Regions from separate parts of the Mycoplana ramosa genome, predicted to be linked through region 3. Evidence: predicted binding sites of a transcription regulator. Region 3 holds the regulator's gene; each other region holds the start of a gene.
What was found. The regulator PhoB, encoded in region 3, activates phosphate uptake and scavenging genes when phosphate is short. The targets are predictions, from matches to a motif close to TGTCATNNANCTGTCAT.

Region 1 (5,791 bases), on a different contig from region 3:
CCGATCCCGCCAAAAGGTTCCGCAGATATCTTGTCTGCCGTGATTAGAAGATCGCGCAGGATATCGAAGTCGTTACCATTTTGATCGTACCCGCTGGATCCGCTGGCCGCAACAACAGTACCGGTGATGCTGTCCATGGTGAATTCTCCTGTCCGTCTGATTGCGCAACGCGCTTACGCCTTGTCTCGAAAGGCCCTGCGTCGACAACATTGTTGGAGACCTTCACGGTACGCTGATTGATGATGGGTGGATCAGGACCGGCGCTCACAATTTGCCCCTGAGCAACGCGCCGGCTTGTTGAACGTCCAGAGTCTCGCTCTGCAAAAAGAGACGCATTGCCGGCAGCGCGCCGCGGCGATGAATCGTTCGCAATTGAGAGAAAATGAAGAGGCAAGCGCAAGCGCAAGCGCAAGCGCCGCCACTGCCATGGGGTGTAGACGTTTCGACCTGGCTTCATGGCGCCCGGTGACTTTTACCGGGAGGACCGCGCAACAACCGCTCCAGGGCGGCCGGGTCTCTGACGCCCTGACTGTAATACACCAGAATCGAGCGCGCCAGACTGCTGGCTCCTTCGCTGCCCCGGGCCAGACCGCGCTCGTCACAGAGTTTTTGAAAGATCCGTTGGATTTCCTCCAGATCCTGGGGGAAAAATATACCCATCTCCTCGGGGCTGAGTACGGTTTTCATCGCCATGTCCGCCGGATTAACGCACTCGCGTGGGAGCGTTGATGCGAAATGCGTGGAATGTCACAGGCACAATGAACTCGATGCAAGACAGGTCAAGCCCACGGCGGGCAGAGACCGGTCACGATCGCGGCTTAGCAGGGCATCGGGTTATGCCAAGAGTGCCAGTGTACGCCTCCGCCATGCGTCGGACGATAGCCAATTCTATCTAAATCCGGAGGACTGTCCCCGCCGCGCGCATGCGAGGCGCCTTTCAACGTTCGATGTTGCTGTGCGCACTTTTGCCTCCGGCAATCCAATAAAATCTCTACGGGCCACGGAACCAGACCTCCCCCAGGCTGTTAGGGAACTGCCTGCGCAGGCAACTCAAGTACTCATGAATGAACATGGAGAAAGAAAATGCCCGAACAGAAGCATGAAGACCGCAACCAGCGCTCCGACACCTCGAAGCGCGGGTTTGCCTCGATGGATGACGACAAGCAACGCGAAGCCGCATCGAGGGGCGGAAAGGAATCGAGCGGAAACTTCAAGAACGACCCGGAACGCGCTTCGGAAGCCGGAAAGAAAGGCGGAGAATCGCGGAGCGGTAGCCGATCATAACGGCAATTGATGACATGGCGGTTGAGGGGGCCAAGGTCCCCTCACCGGAATGCAGTTTCGGGACTCGCCCGCCACCCAGATGCCGCCAAACGTTCTCCGTTGCTGCGTGCGAGGCGTCAGAACACGAATTCCACGGATGTAAGCGGCCAGCACCCGAGCGTCCACTCGATCGGTCGGGAGCGTTCGTCGTGATTGAGGGCGTTTACCCGGAAAACCGGCGTTCCCGGCGTCAGCTTCAGCATATCGGCCTCATCCGGAGCGGCAAAACCGCCGCTGACACGGGTTTCGTGCCGATGATACTTGGTGAGGCCATGGGCTCGGAAGACATCGGTCACCGATTGCTGCCGCTGATAGACGGACTCGAAGTCCGGGAAGCGACTGGCGGGAAAAAGCTTGGTATTGACATACAGCGGGTGGCCGTCGGCGCTCCGTATCCGGCAGAGGCGGATGATCTCCGCATCCGCGGCGAGAGCCAACTTGCTTGCTGCAGCCGCCGTGACGGGTTCGCGGCACAGGACCAGTGTCTGCGTCACGACCGCCTTGCCGCCGGCATTGAAATTTTCCAGGAACGGGCGGTCGTCCCGAACCGTGAAGACGGAGGGCAGACTGCGCACAAAAATGCCGACGCCCTTGCGGGCGGTGAGATGGCCTTCGCGCTGCAACTGCTGCAAGGCGCGCCGCAGCGTGATGCGCGTCACGCCGAGTTTCTCGGCCATGTGGTTTTCGCCCGGCAACTGGCTGCCCGGCGTGAGGAAATCGCTTTCGATCAGCCCGAGGATGTGGCCGTAGATCTGCTGCCAGATCGGCATATCGCTGCGTGGCCGGACGACGTCCGCGAAGCCGGCCAGAAGGTCAGTGCCTTTTTCGATTCCGGGAGCGGAGCCGGTGCTGGCCTTCATGCCGGGACCCCTTCCGCATTTCGTGACAGGGAGGGAACAGACACTCCATGACCGCCGGCGGAATAGACCAGGTCGCCGCCCACCATCGTTGCCACCACGTGCGGATGCGCCGGGTCGCGCGCGTCGACCAGGATGATGTCGGCCCGCATGCCCGGTTGCAGGATGCCCCGGTCCTCCAGGCCGGCTGCCATCGCGGCGTTGGCCGACACCAGCGCCCATGTTTCGGCCAGATCGTCGAAGTCGGGCCGGGCCAGCTTGAAGGCGGCGTGCAGCGGCGACGGGTAATGATAGTCGCTTGCAAGCACGCTGCAGAACCCGGAGCGCACGGCGTCCGTTGCGTCGAGTGCGCCGTTGTGGCTGCCGCCGCGCACGACGTTGGGGGCACCGAGGACGATGTGTTCGCCCGCCGCCCGGGCCGCTTCGGCGGTCTCGCGATTGAGCGGAAATTCGGAGGTCACGGCGCCCAGCTGCCGGAATTTCAGCCGTTCCTCCGGCGACGCCTCGTCGTGGGCGAGCAGGATATTGCCAGACGATCTGGCTGCACTGGCAAGCTCCTCGATGGCGGCCGGCACCTCGGCGCGCCGCGACCAGACGCTGTCGAGCAAGGCCGTATAGGCCTCCTGGCTCAGCCCGGAGCGCGATGCCATCTGGCCGATCTTGCGGGCGATCGTGCCCTTCATGACCGTCCCGGTCGTATGGTCGTTGAGCGCAAGGATCGGCCTCGGGTCGAGCGACAGCCACTGCATGACCATCGGCATTTGATCCAATGCAAAGGTTTCCCAGCGCAGGTGCAGGCGGGTATCGCATCGCAGCGAGGAGCGCATTCGCGTCACTTCCGCGATCAGGTCCGCCGCCGCCTCCGCCGATCGCAGCCCCGGTTCCCACGAGATGGTGACGCCGTGAAAGGCGGTAGTGATGCCGTTTGCCACCAACTGCCGGTCGGTGTCGCGAAGCGCAAGCGCCGTGTCGAAGCGCACGCCAGGCCGCGGCATGATCTGCCGTTCAAAGCCATCGCCGTGGATGTCGACGATACCGGGGAGCACGAGAAGGCCGTTCGCCTCGATGACCTGCGCCTCGCGGTCGGGAGCCGGGACGATCTTCCCCCCTGCAACGTGAATGTCGGTGGACGACAAGCGGTTTCCGGCGAGCGCGCGGCCGCCCCTGATGGTCCAGTGCATCTGCGATCCTTATGGGTCATTCATCTCATGGCAAGGTGTCATGCAGGCGTCATCTGCTGTCTATACAGGTATCGCGTCGATCGCATCCTGTCTACACAGCAGAGGAAAAATCATGATCCGCAAACTCGCAGCCGCCCTTGCGCTTACGCTTGCAACCGCAATGCCGGCCCTTGCCGATCCCGTCAAATTCGCCGTCACCGACATCGAGGGTCTTGAAGCGTTGCAGCAAGAGTGAGGGGGCTTCGAGCTTGCGCTGGAAGAAGCCACCGGTCTCGAGATCGAGCTCTATCCCGTCGCCTCCCGCACCACGGCCGTCGAGGCGTTGAATTCGGCCCAGGTCGATCTGGTTCTGACCGGCCCCGCCGAATATGTCGTCATGAAGGAACTGAGCCAGCCGAAGATCGTCGTGGCCTGGCAGCGCCCGGACTACTTCGCGCAGATCGCGGTTCTGGCCGATGGTCCGATCCGCTCGATCGAAGACCTGAAGGGCAAGAAGGTCGCCTTTGGTTCCGTCGGCTCCACCTCGCAGCATCTCGGGCCGGCCCAGGCGCTCGCCGACTTCGGCCTGAAGTATGGCCTCGATTACGAACCGGTCATCATCTCCCGCAACGTTGCCGCCGAGGCCCTCACCCGCGGCGACATTGCTGCCATCGGTCTCAACTTCGGCCACCTCGCTTCGGTCCGCGAAGCATTTCCGGACAAGGCCTTCGCTGTGATCGCCCGCGGCCGCGACCTGCCGAACGACATCCTGGTCGCGCGCAAGGACATCCCTGACGACGTGTTCAACGCCGTGCGCGATGCCTTCGCAGCCAAGGGCAACGAGCTGATGCAGGCGGTCCTTACCGGCGAAGACAATCAGAAGTTCAAGGGCGGCTTCTTCCTGACCGACGTCACGGACAGCGACTACGACTACGTCCGCTCGATGTACCGCACCATCGGCGTCGAAACTTTCACCGACTTCGTCAACTGAGCACTTCGCACCCCGACCTTGAAGGCAGCCGGATCAGCCGGCTGCCTTCGTCGCAACCAGCGATTATCCAGCGGCCAGGACAGACATCATGAGCGAGATCATTTGCGCCCGCGGCGTTACGAAGAAATATGCGGACGGGAAGACGGTCTTTTCCGGCATCGGGCTGACCGTGTCGGCGACCGAGCGGGTGGCGCTGATCGGCTCCAACGGTGCTGGTAAATCCACTCTGCTCAAATGCCTGATCGGGCTCCTGCCGCTCAACGGCGGCGAGGTGAGCACGCTCGGCGAAAGCATCGGCATCAGGCCTTCGTCGCGCCAGCTGCGAAAATTGCGGCAGCGCATCGGCGTGGTGTTCCAGCATCATGGGCTGGTTTCCCGGCAGTCGGTGCTCACCAACGTCGTGCATGGCAAGCTCGGCCTGGCGGGTGCCTGGCACGCTTGGCATCAATCGATTTCTCGCCAGCAATGGCGCAATGAGGCGCACGAGGCGCTGAGCCAGGTCGGTCTCTGCCACAAGGCCGCGGCACGGGCGGACGAGCTGTCCGGCGGCCAGGCGCAGCGGGTCGCAATCGCCCGCGCGCTGGTCCGAAAACCCAAGCTCCTGATCGCCGACGAGCCGGCGGCAAGCCTCGATCCGGCCTCCGGCCGCGATGTCATGGCCCTCTTTTCGCAGCTGTCGCAAGACAGTGGCACCACGCTGATCTACACGACACACGACATGGACCATGCGCTCGAGTTTTCTGACCGCATCATCGCCCTGAAATCCGGCTCCATCCTCTTCGACCAGCCGACCGCGAACCTGACGCGCGCAACGCTCCAGGAGGCCTTCCATGGCTGAGGGCACATTGCCGGCGCGCTTGCCGCGCATTTCGCCGCTGACCTTCGCGCTGCTGGTGGCGGCCGGGGCGCTATTGGTCGCGTCGCTGCAGCAGGTGGCGCCGTCGCCGGCGCAACTCGCCCAGGGCGGGCCCCGGATGGCGGAACTGGTCGGGCGCATGTTGCCGCCCAATCTCGAGGGCGCCTTCCTGCAGCGCGTGTTTTGGCGGATGATCGAGACGTTCCAGATCGCGCTTGTCGGAACGGTCCTCGGGGTCGCGATCAGCCTGCCGATCGCCTGGCTGTCATCCAAGGCCATCTCGCCGGCGGGCGCCTTCCGGCATGTCTTCAAGATGCTCGTCTCGCTCTTCCGCACCGTGCCCGACCTGGTCTGGGCGCTGATCTTCGTTGCTTCCGTCGGGCTGGGCGCGGTGGCAGGAACGATGACGATCATGGTGGACACGATCGGCTTTTGCGGCCGCTTCTTTGCCGAAGCCATGGAGGATGCCGACGAGAAGCCGCAGGAGGCGCTGTTCGCAATCGGCGCAAGCCGGCTCTCGGTGCTGTGCGGGGCCGTGCTGCCGGATGCCATGCCGTCGCTGATCAACACGACGTTGTTCGCGCTGGAGAAGGCGGTGCGCTCC
Region 2 (5,791 bases), on a different contig from region 3:
CCTTGTGAGAGGGGCCGGGGTGAAGGTATCCATTGGTGATATAAAATCAGGGAGTGCATGATGGCCTGGCAGCCTGCTGAAAATCGCTACGATACCATGAAGTACAACCGCGTCGGACGCTCCGGCCTCAAGCTGCCGGCCGTCTCGCTCGGCCTGTGGCACAATTTCGGCGACGACACGCCGCATGAGCGGAAGCTCGAGATGTGCCGGACGGCCTTCGACCTCGGCATCACCCATTTCGACCTCGCCAACAATTACGGGCCGCCGCCCGGTTCGGCCGAAACCGCGTTCGGCGAAATCCTCCGCACCGATTTTGCCGGCCTGCGCGACGAACTGATCATTTCCTCCAAGGCGGGTTACGACATGTGGCCCGGTCCCTATGGCGAATGGGGCAGCCGTAAGTATCTGATCGCCTCGTGCGACCAGAGCCTGAAGCGCATGGGCCTCGACTATGTCGACATCTTCTACTCGCACCGCTTCGACCCCGACACGCCGCTGGAGGAAACCTGTGCCGCGCTCGACCACATCGTCCGTTCGGGGCGTGCGCTGTATGTCGGCATTTCCTCCTACAATGCGCAGCGCACCCGCGAGGCGGCGGCGATCCTGAAGGGGCTCGGAACGCCCTGCCTGATCCACCAGCCGAGCTATTCGATGCTCAATCGCTGGGTCGAGCGCGACGGCCTGCTCGACACGCTCGACGAGATCGGCATCGGTTCCATCGTCTTCTCCCCGCTCGCGCAGGGCATGCTGACAACCAAATATCTCGGCGGCATTCCCGGCGACAGCCGCGCGGCACAGAACCATTTCCTGAAGAAGGATTTCATCCGCCCGGAGATCATCGACAACGTCCGCAAGCTCAACGAAATTGCCGAACGCCGCGGCCAGAACCTGGCGCAGATGGCGATCGCCTGGGTTCTGCGCGGCGGCCGCGTGAGCTCGGCGCTGATCGGCGCGAGCCGTGCCAGCCAGATCGTCGATTGCGTCAGGGCGCTGGACCGTCCTGATTTCACCGCAGAGGAATTGGCGGAAATCGACGGTTACGCGCGCGAGGCCCACATCAACCTTTGGGCCCGGTCCGCCGAACTCGAATAAGCCAAGGACCTCTCAGGCGTTCCCCCCCCCCCCCGACCCGGTCGGAAACCGGCGCGCCGGAAGCGGCGGAATCAGAAACCCCTCGTTTCCCAAGGGAGACGAGGGGTTTCATGCATCTGATCAGGCTCGCTGTGTCACGACGTCGCGCCAATGACGCCCGCATGGGAGGGGAAGAAGCGCTCCAGACCACGGCGCTTGCCGAACAGGATGTCGTGCTGCAGGAGCCGATAGTCGCGAATGAGCGGGTCGATGGTTTTCTTGCGCGCCCAGTCGGGCGTCGCCTTGCCATCATCGCCGATCAACTGGTAGCGGTCGATGACGTCGTACTGTTTCTGAACGCGGCCGAGAAAGCCGGTGTAGTAGGGGTGCTCGAACCCCGCCTGTGTCAGGATGTGGTAGGGCAGCAGCGCCGGGCTGATGGTGCCGATGTCCTCCTTCACGCCGGTCTTGTTCGACCAGACGATCAACGGGGTTTCGTGCTCCTGCTTCATCTGCTCGACCGAACCGCGGCGGGAAGCGGTGACATTGTTCATGTAACCGCTCGCCGTGTAGACGGTGTTCAGCGGCGGCAGGTGGTCGCCGAAGACGACGATGATCGTCTCGCGGTCTCGGCTGCGCGCCCAGTCCATCAGCATCTTCAGGCTGTCATCCGCCTCCTTCACGCCTTGCGCGTAAGTGGACAGCGCCTGCCGGTCGCCAAAGGGCAGGTTGCCTTCGACCTTGATCGTGTTCTTCGCATAGCGGTCCGGTTCGTAAGGCCCGTGTCCCTGGAGCGTGACCGTGAAGAAGAAGAACGGATCCTCCTGCGCATCGGCCTGGCGGATCAGCTCCTTCGTCAGCGACTCGTCGGAGGCGAAGATCCCGCGCTTGGTCATGACCGGCATCGTTTCCTCGGTGCGGAAGGTCTCGAAGCCAAAGGACTTGTAGACGGAGGTGCGGTTCCAGAACCAGCCGGCGAAGGGATGAATGGCACGCGCCGTGTAGCCCTCGCCGCGGAAGAAGGTCGCCAGCGAGGGAATCGGATCGCGGACATACTGCTGGTAGGGAATGCTACCGGTCGGCAGGAAGGCATTGGAGAAACCGGTCAGCGCCTCGAATTCCACGTTCGCCGTCAGCCCGCCGAACTCGGGAGAAAAGACGGCGCCGGATGTGTTCTCGCGGATGACCGGCATCGGGTCAGGGGTAAATTTCAGGCTCGTCAGGCGCGTCGGATCCCAGAGCGATTCGCTCATGACCACGATGACGTCGGGCTTGCTGCGGTGCGTGGTGCCCGCCGGGAGCGGCTCCTGCTGAATATGGTCGATCGCGTCGGCCGAGTAGCCCGCGGGCGCCTTGACGTTCGCCATCGGCAGGTTGATCGCAAAGGCGAGCATGAAGCCGTTGTGGCGGTAGTTTTCCGCCTGGTCCCACATGATCGGGAAGACGTTGAGGCGATCTCTGACCCAGGAAAACTGGTTGTAGTCCATGATCGAGGAGAAGCCTGTCAGCAATGGAACGGCGATCGCCAACCGCAGGGCGCGCTCCTTCAGGCTCAGCGGCCGAAATCGCTTCCAGGCAAAAACCCAGACCGAGATCAGCGCGGCGATGGCGGCAAGGGTCCCGATGGCGACAGCCGCAGCCGTCCAGGGCCGATCGCGAACGAGCGCCGGCATCAGTTCCATGATCTGACGGCCGAACAGCAGATCGGTGGGATAGAGCGGATCGGTGAGGAAGATCTGCTTCTGCTCGGAGATGAAGGCGAGCAGGACCGCTACCGGAGCCAGAACCAGCACCGCCTTGTGCTGGCGGCCGATCAGCGCGTCAAAACCGAGAAAGGCGAGAAGGAAAAGGCCGCAAGTGGTCCATCCGGGCTGCGCATAGGTCGTCAGGAAGGTTACCGTTGCAGTGGCCGAATTGCGCGTGATCAGTTCGACGGCGGCGACGGTCAAGACGGCGAGCAGCAGTGTCAGGCCAACTGAGCCCAGCGCCGCCATCGTCTTTGCGACGCGGGTGGGATGACCTGTGTCGACGGCAAACCCCTTTTCGACGGCGGTTGCCGCGACGGCAGAACTTACAAGGGTCACGCGCTACTCCAGGCTTCATAAAAGTGTCGTCTCTCTGTCATATCGCTGTCATTTTGAACAGGGGATGAATAGTCGAGACAGCGCCGGCGGGGGGCTCTCCGCCCTGCGGATCGCGCGATCCAACCGCTTCGCCTCGCGCGCTTGCGAAACGGAAACCGTTCATTTTCAAACGGCCGATGATCCTTTAAACAACGTCTTGAGGCCGCCCGTCGTGACCACGCCGGGGCGGCGGGATCGAGGGCAGAGATGAACGAGAACAACAACAGGACGACGCTCCGCATTGCGGTCGCGCAACTCAATCCGACGGTCGGCGACATAGCCGGAAACCTGGCGAAAGCGCGCGAGGCGCGCGCCGATGCCGCTCGCCAGGGCGCGGATCTGCTGCTTTTGACCGAGCTCTTCATTTCCGGCTATCCGCCGGAGGACCTCGTTCTGAAGCCGGCCTTCCTCAAGGCATGCCATGCGGCCGTCGATGCGCTCGCGGCCGATACCGCCGATGGCGGTCCCGGCGTCGTCGTCGGCTTTCCCCGGCAGGGTGTGACCGGCCGGCTCAATTCCGTCGCCGTCCTCGATGGCGGGCGCATTCTCGTCTTCCGCGACAAGCTCGACCTGCCGAACTACGGCGAGTTCGACGAAAAGCGTGTGTTTGTCGAAGGCGCCATGCCCGGTCCGGTCAACTTCCGCGGCGTCCGGCTCGGCATTCCGATCTGCGAGGAGATCTGGAACGACATGGGCGTATGCGAGACGCTGGCAGAAAGTGGCGCGGAGATCCTGCTCGTTCCGAACGGTTCGCCCTACTATCGCGGCAAGGTGGACGTGCGCCATCAGGTGGCGCTGCGGCAGGTGATCGAGACCGGCCTGCCAATGGTCTTTGCCAACCAGCTCGGCGGACAGGACGAACTTGTGTTCGACGGTGCGAGCTTTGGCCTCAACGCCGACAAGTCGCTTGCCTTCCAGATGAGCCAGTTCGAGGAGGCGATCGCGCTCGTCACGTGGAAGAAGGAGAACGGCACCTGGCGCTGTCACGGTGGGCCGATGTCGAAACTGCCCGAGCAGGAGGAGGCGGACTACCGTGCCTGCATGCTGGGGTTCCGCGACTACGTCAACAAGAACGGCTTCAAGAATGTGGTGCTCGGACTGTCCGGCGGCATCGACTCAGCGATCTGTGCCGCGCTCGCCGTCGATGCGCTGGGGGAGGAGCGCGTGCGCTGCGTGATGCTGCCTTACCGCTACACCTCGCAGGAGTCGCTGAGCGATGCGGCGGCCTGCGCACGGGCACTGGGCTGCCGCTATGACATCGTCCCCATCGAAGCGCCCGTCGTCGGCTTCATGGACGCGCTGTCCGACATGTTCGAGGGCACCGAGGCGGGCATTACCGAGGAGAACCTGCAGAGCCGCGCACGCGGCACCATCCTGATGGCGATCTCGAACAAGTTCGGCTCGATGGTGGTCACGACCGGCAACAAGTCCGAGATGTCCGTCGGCTATGCGACCCTCTACGGTGATATGAACGGGGGGTTCAATCCGATCAAGGATCTCTACAAGATGCAGGTCTACGCCTTGTCGCGTTGGCGAAACGGCTCGGTGCCGCCGGGTGCGCTCGGCCCCTCCGGCGAGGTGATTCCGCGCAACATCATCGAGAAGGCCCCTTCCGCGGAATTGCGGCCGAACCAGACCGACCAGGATTCCCTGCCGCCCTATCCGGTGCTCGACGACATCCTGGAGTGCCTTGTGGAAAATGAGATGAGCACCGAAGAGATCGTCGCACGCGGCCATGACGAAGCAACCGTGCATCGGGTCGAGCATCTGCTCTACATTGCCGAATACAAGCGCCGGCAGTCGGCGCCGGGCGTGAAGATCACGAAGAAGAACTTCGGTCGCGATCGGCGCTATCCGATCACCAACCGGTTCCGCGACCGATAGGGCAAGGGTGACGACGATGCGCAGTTCCGTCGAGATACACAACATCAGGACAGGACTGACGCGCGTCGTCTGGCAGACCGACCAACTGGTGGAGGCACCGAATTTCTCCCGCGACGGCCGATCACTCGTCATCAATGGCGACGGCCGGCTCTACCGGCTGCCGCTCGACGGCAGTCCGCCCGTGCCGATCGATACGGGATTTGCAATCCGCTGCAACAACGACCACGGCCTGTCGCCGGACGGGCGTTGGCTGGCCATCTGCGACAAGACGGAATTCGGCAAGTCGGCCATCTATATTTTGCCTGCCGACGGAGGCGTGCCGAGGCTCGTCACGCCAGGGTTGCCATCCTATTGGCACGGCTGGTCGCCGGACGGGAGGCAGATCTGCTATTGCGGCATCAGGGACGACCTCTTTGATATCTACACGATTTCGGTCGACGGCGGCGAGGAGGAGCGGCTGACCTTCGGCGAAGGGCGCAACGACGGACCGGACTGGTCGGTCGATGGTCGCATCTACTTCAATTCGAGCCGGAGCGGGCGCATGCAGATCTGGTGCGTTCGGCCGGACGGTCGCCATGTCACGCGGATCACCGACAGCCCATGGGCGGACTGGTTCCCGCATCCGTCTCCGGACGGGCGGCATCTGCTCGTGCTTTCCTATCATGCCGACGTGCTGGACCATCCCCGTGACCAGCGCGTTCGCCTCCGGTTGA
Region 3 (5,791 bases):
ATCACCTTCGGTCTGGTGTTTCTGTTCGTGCTGCTGTGGTCGGTCGCGGGCAAGGGCTACACCGCCTTCCAGCAGACCGAGATCACGCTGCCGGTCGAATTCTCCGAGAAGGTCATCGACCCCTCCAACAAGCGCGCCACCGATCCGAAGGTGCTGGTGACCGCCAACTATCCGTTGCTGGTGCGCAATGCGCTGGCCGAGAAGCTCGGCGTCAAGTCGACCGATCGGGCGGCGCTGAAGCAGATTTCGGCGATGGTGTCGGAAAGCGCGCGCGTGGCGCTGCGCGACATGGTGGAGGACGATCCCTCGATCATCGGCAAGACCGTGCCCGTCACCGTTCTCGCCAGCGCCACCATCGATTCCGCCTTCAAGGGGCAGTTCGACCTGACCGTCGACGAAAAGAACCGCAAGATTTCCGACGACCAGGTCGGCTGGATGAACCAGCTTGCAGCGGAAGGCGTGCTCGCCAAGGGTTTCAATACCGGGCTGTTCGTCAACGGCAATTCCAGCCGGCCGGAAGCCGCCGGCCTCGGCGTGGCGCTCGTGGGCTCGCTCTACCTGATGGGCATCGTGCTCGTGCTGTCGCTGCCGGTCGGCGTTGCCGCTTCGATCTATCTGGAGGAGTTCGCGCCGAAGAACCGGCTGACCGACCTGATCGAGGTCAACATCAACAACCTCGCCGCCGTGCCTTCGATCGTCTACGGTCTTCTCGGCCTCGCCGTCTTCATCAACTTTGCCGGCCTGCCGCGTTCGGCGCCGCTCGTTGGCGGTCTGGTGCTGACGCTGATGACGCTGCCGACGATCATCATCGCCACCCGCGCGGCGCTGCGGGCCGTGCCGCCGTCGATCCGTGCCGCCGCCCTCGGACTTGGCGCCTCGAAGATGCAGACGATCTTCCACCACGTCCTGCCGCTCGCCATGCCCGGCATCCTGACCGGCACGATCATCGGCCTGGCGCATGCGCTCGGCGAGACCGCGCCGCTGCTCCTGATCGGCATGGTCGCCTTCGTCGCCAACGTACCCGCCACGCCGCTCGATCCGTCGACGGCCCTGCCGGTGCAGATCTACATGTGGGCGAACGAGGCCGAGCGTGCCTTTGTCGAGCGGACCTCGGGGGCGATCATCGTGCTGCTGGTGTTCCTGATCGTCATGAACCTCGGTGCAATCCTGTTGCGGCGCCGGTTTGAGCGCCGCTGGTAGTGGGGTAGAAGCTGATGAACATCATGACCGAAGCCATGGCTGAAGAAGCGCTGGAAAAGAAGATGAACACTGTGCCCTACAAGATGGTCGGCAAGGATGTCTCCGTTTACTACGGCGACAAACGCGCCCTCTACGACGTTAACCTCAACATCCGAGAGAATACGGTGACGGCGCTGATCGGCCCGTCCGGCTGCGGCAAGTCGACGTTCCTGCGCACGCTCAACCGCATGAACGACACGATCGACAATTGCCGCGTCACCGGCGCGATCACGCTCGACGGCGAGGATGTTTACGACCCCGCCATCGACGTGGTCGAGCTTCGTGCCCGTGTCGGCATGGTCTTTCAGAAGCCGAACCCGTTTCCGAAGTCGATCTACGAGAACGTTGCCTACGGGCCGCGCATTCACGGTCTCGCCAAGAACAAGGCGGATCTGGACCAGGTGGTCGAGCACAGCCTGCAGAAGGCCGGCCTCTGGAACGAGGTGAAGGACCGGCTGCATGAAGGCGGCACGGGCCCTGTCGGGCGGCCAGCAGCAGCGTCTCTGCATTGCCCGCGCCGTCGCGGTCAGCCCGGAGGTGATCCTGATGGACGAGCCCTGCTCGGCGCTCGATCCGATCGCCACCGCCAAGGTCGAGGAACTGATCCACGAGCTGCGCGAAAACTTCACCATCGTCATCGTCACCCATTCGATGCAGCAGGCCGCGCGTGTTTCGCAGCGCACCGCCATGTTCCACCTCGGCAATCTTGTCGAGGAGAACGACACCGACAAGATGTTCACCAATCCCGACGACCAGCGCACGCAGGACTACATCATGGGCCGGTTCGGCTAAACTCGTTGCGCAGTCGCGAATGAAGACCCGGCGCCAAGGCGCCCGTTGAGGATAAAACCATGTCATCGACCCACATCGTTTCCGTCTACGACGAAGAGTTGAAGTACCTAGCGCGCCGCATCTCCGAGATGGGCGGCACCGCCGAGCAGATGGTGGGTGACAGCGTGCGCGCGCTGGTCAACACCGATGCCGCGCTGGCGCAGAAGGTCATCTCCGAGGACGTCATCCTGGACAATGCCGAGCGGCAGATCAACGAAAAGGCGATCCTGACGATCGCCAAGCGCCAGCCGATGGCGGCGGACCTGCGCGAAATCATGGGCGCGATCCGCATCGCTGCGGAACTCGAGCGCGTCGGCGACCTTGGAAAGAACAATGCCAAGCGCGTGATTGCCGTGCAGAGTTCCGGCATGCCGCGCAAGCTCGCCCGCGGTCTGGAGCATCTGGCCGAACTGGCGCTGATGCAGCTGAAGGAAGTGCTCGACGTTTATGCCTCACGCAACGTCGAGAAGGCCAAGGAGATCCGTGAGCGTGACGACGAGATCGACGCGGTCTACACGTCGCTGTTCCGGGAGCTCCTGACCTACATGATGGAAGACCCGCGCAACATCACGCCCTGCACCCATCTCCTGTTCTGCGCCAAGAACATCGAGCGCATCGGCGACCACGCCACCAACATCGCCGAGACGATCTTCTACATGGCGACGGGTGCACCACCGGAAGGCGAGCGCCCGAAGGACGATCACACCACCTCGGTCGGCGCGGAGATGGAATGATCCGCCTCGAAGTGTCTGAATTTTAGAACGCCGGAGTTCTCAAGGCATGGTTCCCAAGATTACCGTGGTCGAAGACGAGGAGGCGCTCAGCGTCCTCCTGCGCTACAACCTCGAAGCGGAGGGTTTCGAGGTCGATACGATCCTGCGCGGCGACGAAGCGGAGATCCGCCTGCAGGAGCGCCAGCCGGATCTTCTGATCCTCGACTGGATGTTGCCCGGCGTCTCCGGCATCGAGCTTTGCCGGCGTCTGCGCCAGCGCTCCGAGACCGAACGCCTGCCGATCATCATGCTGACGGCCCGCGGCGAGGAGAGCGAAAGGGTGCGCGGTCTTGCCACCGGCGCCGACGACTATGTGGTGAAGCCCTTCTCGACGCCGGAGCTGATGGCTCGGGTGAAGGCGATGCTGCGGCGCGCCCGGCCGGAGGTGGTCTCGACGCTGCTGAAGTGCGGCGACATCGAACTCGACCGCGAGACGCACCGGGTCCATCGCCGGACGCGCGAGGTGCGCCTCGGCCCGACGGAATTCCGCCTGCTCGAGTTTTTCATGACCTCTCCGGGGCGCGTCTTCTCGCGCTCGCAGCTGCTCGACGGCGTCTGGGGGCATGATATCTACGTCGACGAGCGTACGGTGGACGTGCATGTCGGCCGGCTGCGCAAGGCGCTGAACTTTTCCAACATGCAGGACGTCATCCGCACCGTGCGCGGAGCCGGCTATTCGCTGGAGGCCTGATCGGCGGGCCACGACGTCGGAAACGAAAAACGGGCCCCGCGGGGCCCGTTTGCAATTTCGGTCCTCGTTCCCGGCCTTGAACCGGTCAGCGCATGCGCCGACGTTCGGCCGACGGCTGGTAGGCCAGACGCTGATGGTAGAGGCAGTAGGGCGAATTGTCCGGGGACTCGTTGCCGCAGAAGTGAAAATCGTCCGTCAGCGGGTCGCCATTCGGCCACTTGCAGGTGCGCTCGGTGAGTTCGGTCAGCTCCAGCCGGCGCGACATCGGCAACACCACGTTGGTGTCGATGCGCGCGAGCGGTGCGTCGTCGTACTCGAACGCGACCTCTTCCTTGACGACGGTCGCGCCTGCCGGACGGGCGACGGTGCGGGTGACGACGCGCGGGGCGAAGTTCGCGGGGCGCGGCGCAGCGGCCGGCCGTTTGGCGCGCGTCGCTGTCGGCGTGCCGCCGGCCTTGGCGCGGCCGGGCAGAGCGAGGCGGTGCACCTTGCCGATGACTGCGTTGCGGCTGACGCCGCCGAGCTGTGCTGCGATCTGGCTGGCGCTCAATCCTTCGGACCAGAGCTTCTTGAGCTTCTCGACCCTCTCGTCTGTCCAGTTCATACTATCGCCTCCGTTCCAGCGTTCGCTACCGGGAATCCGTCGTCAATGCCCCGGATGGCTCCGGAGCTCGGAACGCCTTGATACTGTTGGTGACTAGTTCCGCCGCATGCAGTCTAGCAATTGACTTTTAACCTACTGACAGGGGGACTCGGTGACAAGAGTCGCCCGATTCAGGCCGAATCGATTTTCCAGTTTTCCCCAACTTGCTCGTTGAGGTGTGGCTGCGCGGCGACACTTTCCGCGCGCAATCCGGATCCGTCTCCGCGACCAACTGGGGCGGAACGGATGGAAGCTGCTTTTATTGACATCGACCGCCGAAATGCCGATAGTGCCGCCGCCGCCGCTGGGCGGCATTTTTCATTTTTCCACACGGAAAGCTCAAGACGAGAATGGATTTCCGCATCCGCTGCGAAGGAGATACGCGCCATGGCTGACGCCACGCCGCTCTACGAGACCTATCTGCGTGCGCCGCTGCGCTTCGAGCGCGGCGAAGGCGTCTGGCTGATCGCGGAAGACGGTTCGCGCTATCTCGACTTTGCCGCCGGCGTTGCGGTCAATTCGCTCGGCCATGCTCATCCGCATCTGGTCGACAGCCTGAAGAGTCAGGCCGACAAGGTCTGGCACGTGTCGAACCTGTACGAGGTGCCGGGGCAGGAAGCCCTTGGCAAGCGTTTGATCGACGCGACGTTCGCCGACAAGGTGTTCTTCACCAATTCCGGCGCAGAGGCGCTGGAGTGCGCGATCAAGACCGCGCGGCGTTATCATTTCGCCAAGGGCCATCCAGGCAAGTTTCACATCATCACCTTCGAGGGGGCCTTCCATGGCCGGACGCTGGCGACGATCGCCGCCGGTGGCCAGGAGAAGTATCTCGAAGGCTTCGGACCCAAGGCTCCCGGCTTCTACCAAGTGCCGTTCGGCGACATCGCCGCCGTGAAGGCCGCGATAACGGAAGAGACGGCGGCAATCCTGATCGAGCCGGTGCAAGGCGAGGGCGGCATCCGCGTGGTATCGAACGAGTTCCTGCGGGAGCTGCGCGCGCTCTGCGACGAATACGGGCTGCTGCTCGTGCTTGACGAGGTGCAGTCCGGCGTCGGCCGGACCGGCAAGCTGTTCGCCCATGAATGGGCCGGCGTCACCCCGGACATCATGGCGGTCGCGAAGGGCATCGGTGGCGGCTTCCCCCTCGGCGCCTGCCTGGCGACGGCGGAGGCTGCGGCGGGGATGGTCGCGGGCACGCACGGCTCGACCTATGGCGGCAATCCGCTGGCGATGGCGGTCGGCAATGCGGTGCTGGACGTCGTGCTGGAGGAGGGGTTCCTGCAGCACGTTCGCGACGTGGCGCTCGTGCTGCGCCAGGGCCTGGCCTCGCTGGCGGACCGCTTTCCGGATATCATCGAGGAAGTCCGCGGCGAGGGCCTGATGCTCGGCATCAAGGCCAAGGTCCCCTCGGGCGACCTGCTCAAGGCGGTTCGCGCGGAACACATGCTGCTCGTCCCGGCCGGCGACAACGTGCTGCGGTTGCTGCCGCCGTTGATCACGACCGCCGAGGAGGCGCGCGAGGGGCTGACGCGGATCGAACGGGCGGCGGAGAAACTGAGCGCCGAGAAGAAGCAGGCCTGAGGCGATGCCGAGGGTGAAACAGCAGGACTGACA

Region 1: a site for PhoB is predicted at 3,398-3,414, ahead of JNC62_RS00605 (alpha-D-ribose 1-methylphosphonate 5-triphosphate diphosphatase). Genes of this name have one in related genera too.
Region 2: a site for PhoB is predicted at 3,191-3,207, ahead of JNC62_RS13890 (LTA synthase family protein). Genes of this name have one in related genera too.

Annotation. Positions count from the first base shown of each region.
Region 1 is NZ_JBHEEW010000001.1:141,645-147,435, reverse strand. It holds gene JNC62_RS00625 (fasciclin domain-containing protein) at 1-137, opposite strand, end outside; gene JNC62_RS00620 (hypothetical protein) at 454-687, opposite strand; gene JNC62_RS00615 (con-10 family general stress protein) at 1,084-1,284, shown strand; gene phnF (phosphonate metabolism transcriptional regulator PhnF) at 1,401-2,183, opposite strand; gene JNC62_RS00605 (alpha-D-ribose 1-methylphosphonate 5-triphosphate diphosphatase) at 2,180-3,361, opposite strand; gene JNC62_RS00600 (hypothetical protein) at 3,474-3,596, shown strand; gene JNC62_RS00595 (phosphate/phosphite/phosphonate ABC transporter substrate-binding protein) at 3,615-4,331, shown strand; gene JNC62_RS00590 (phosphonate ABC transporter ATP-binding protein) at 4,420-5,169, shown strand; gene phnE (phosphonate ABC transporter, permease protein PhnE) at 5,162-5,791, shown strand, end outside.
Region 2 is NZ_JBHEEW010000010.1:12,776-18,566, reverse strand. It holds gene mgrA (L-glyceraldehyde 3-phosphate reductase) at 61-1,092, shown strand; gene JNC62_RS13890 (LTA synthase family protein) at 1,227-3,155, opposite strand; gene JNC62_RS13885 (NAD+ synthase) at 3,402-5,078, shown strand; gene JNC62_RS13880 (TolB family protein) at 5,095-5,791, shown strand, end outside.
Region 3 is NZ_JBHEEW010000012.1:22,585-28,375, reverse strand. It holds gene pstA (phosphate ABC transporter permease PstA) at 1-1,200, shown strand, start outside; partial or broken gene pstB (phosphate ABC transporter ATP-binding protein PstB) at 1,215-2,031, shown strand; gene phoU (phosphate signaling complex protein PhoU) at 2,091-2,804, shown strand; gene phoB (phosphate regulon transcriptional regulator PhoB) at 2,851-3,534, shown strand; gene JNC62_RS15580 (GcrA family cell cycle regulator) at 3,620-4,138, opposite strand; gene JNC62_RS15575 (hypothetical protein) at 4,309-4,566, opposite strand; gene JNC62_RS15570 (aspartate aminotransferase family protein) at 4,565-5,758, shown strand.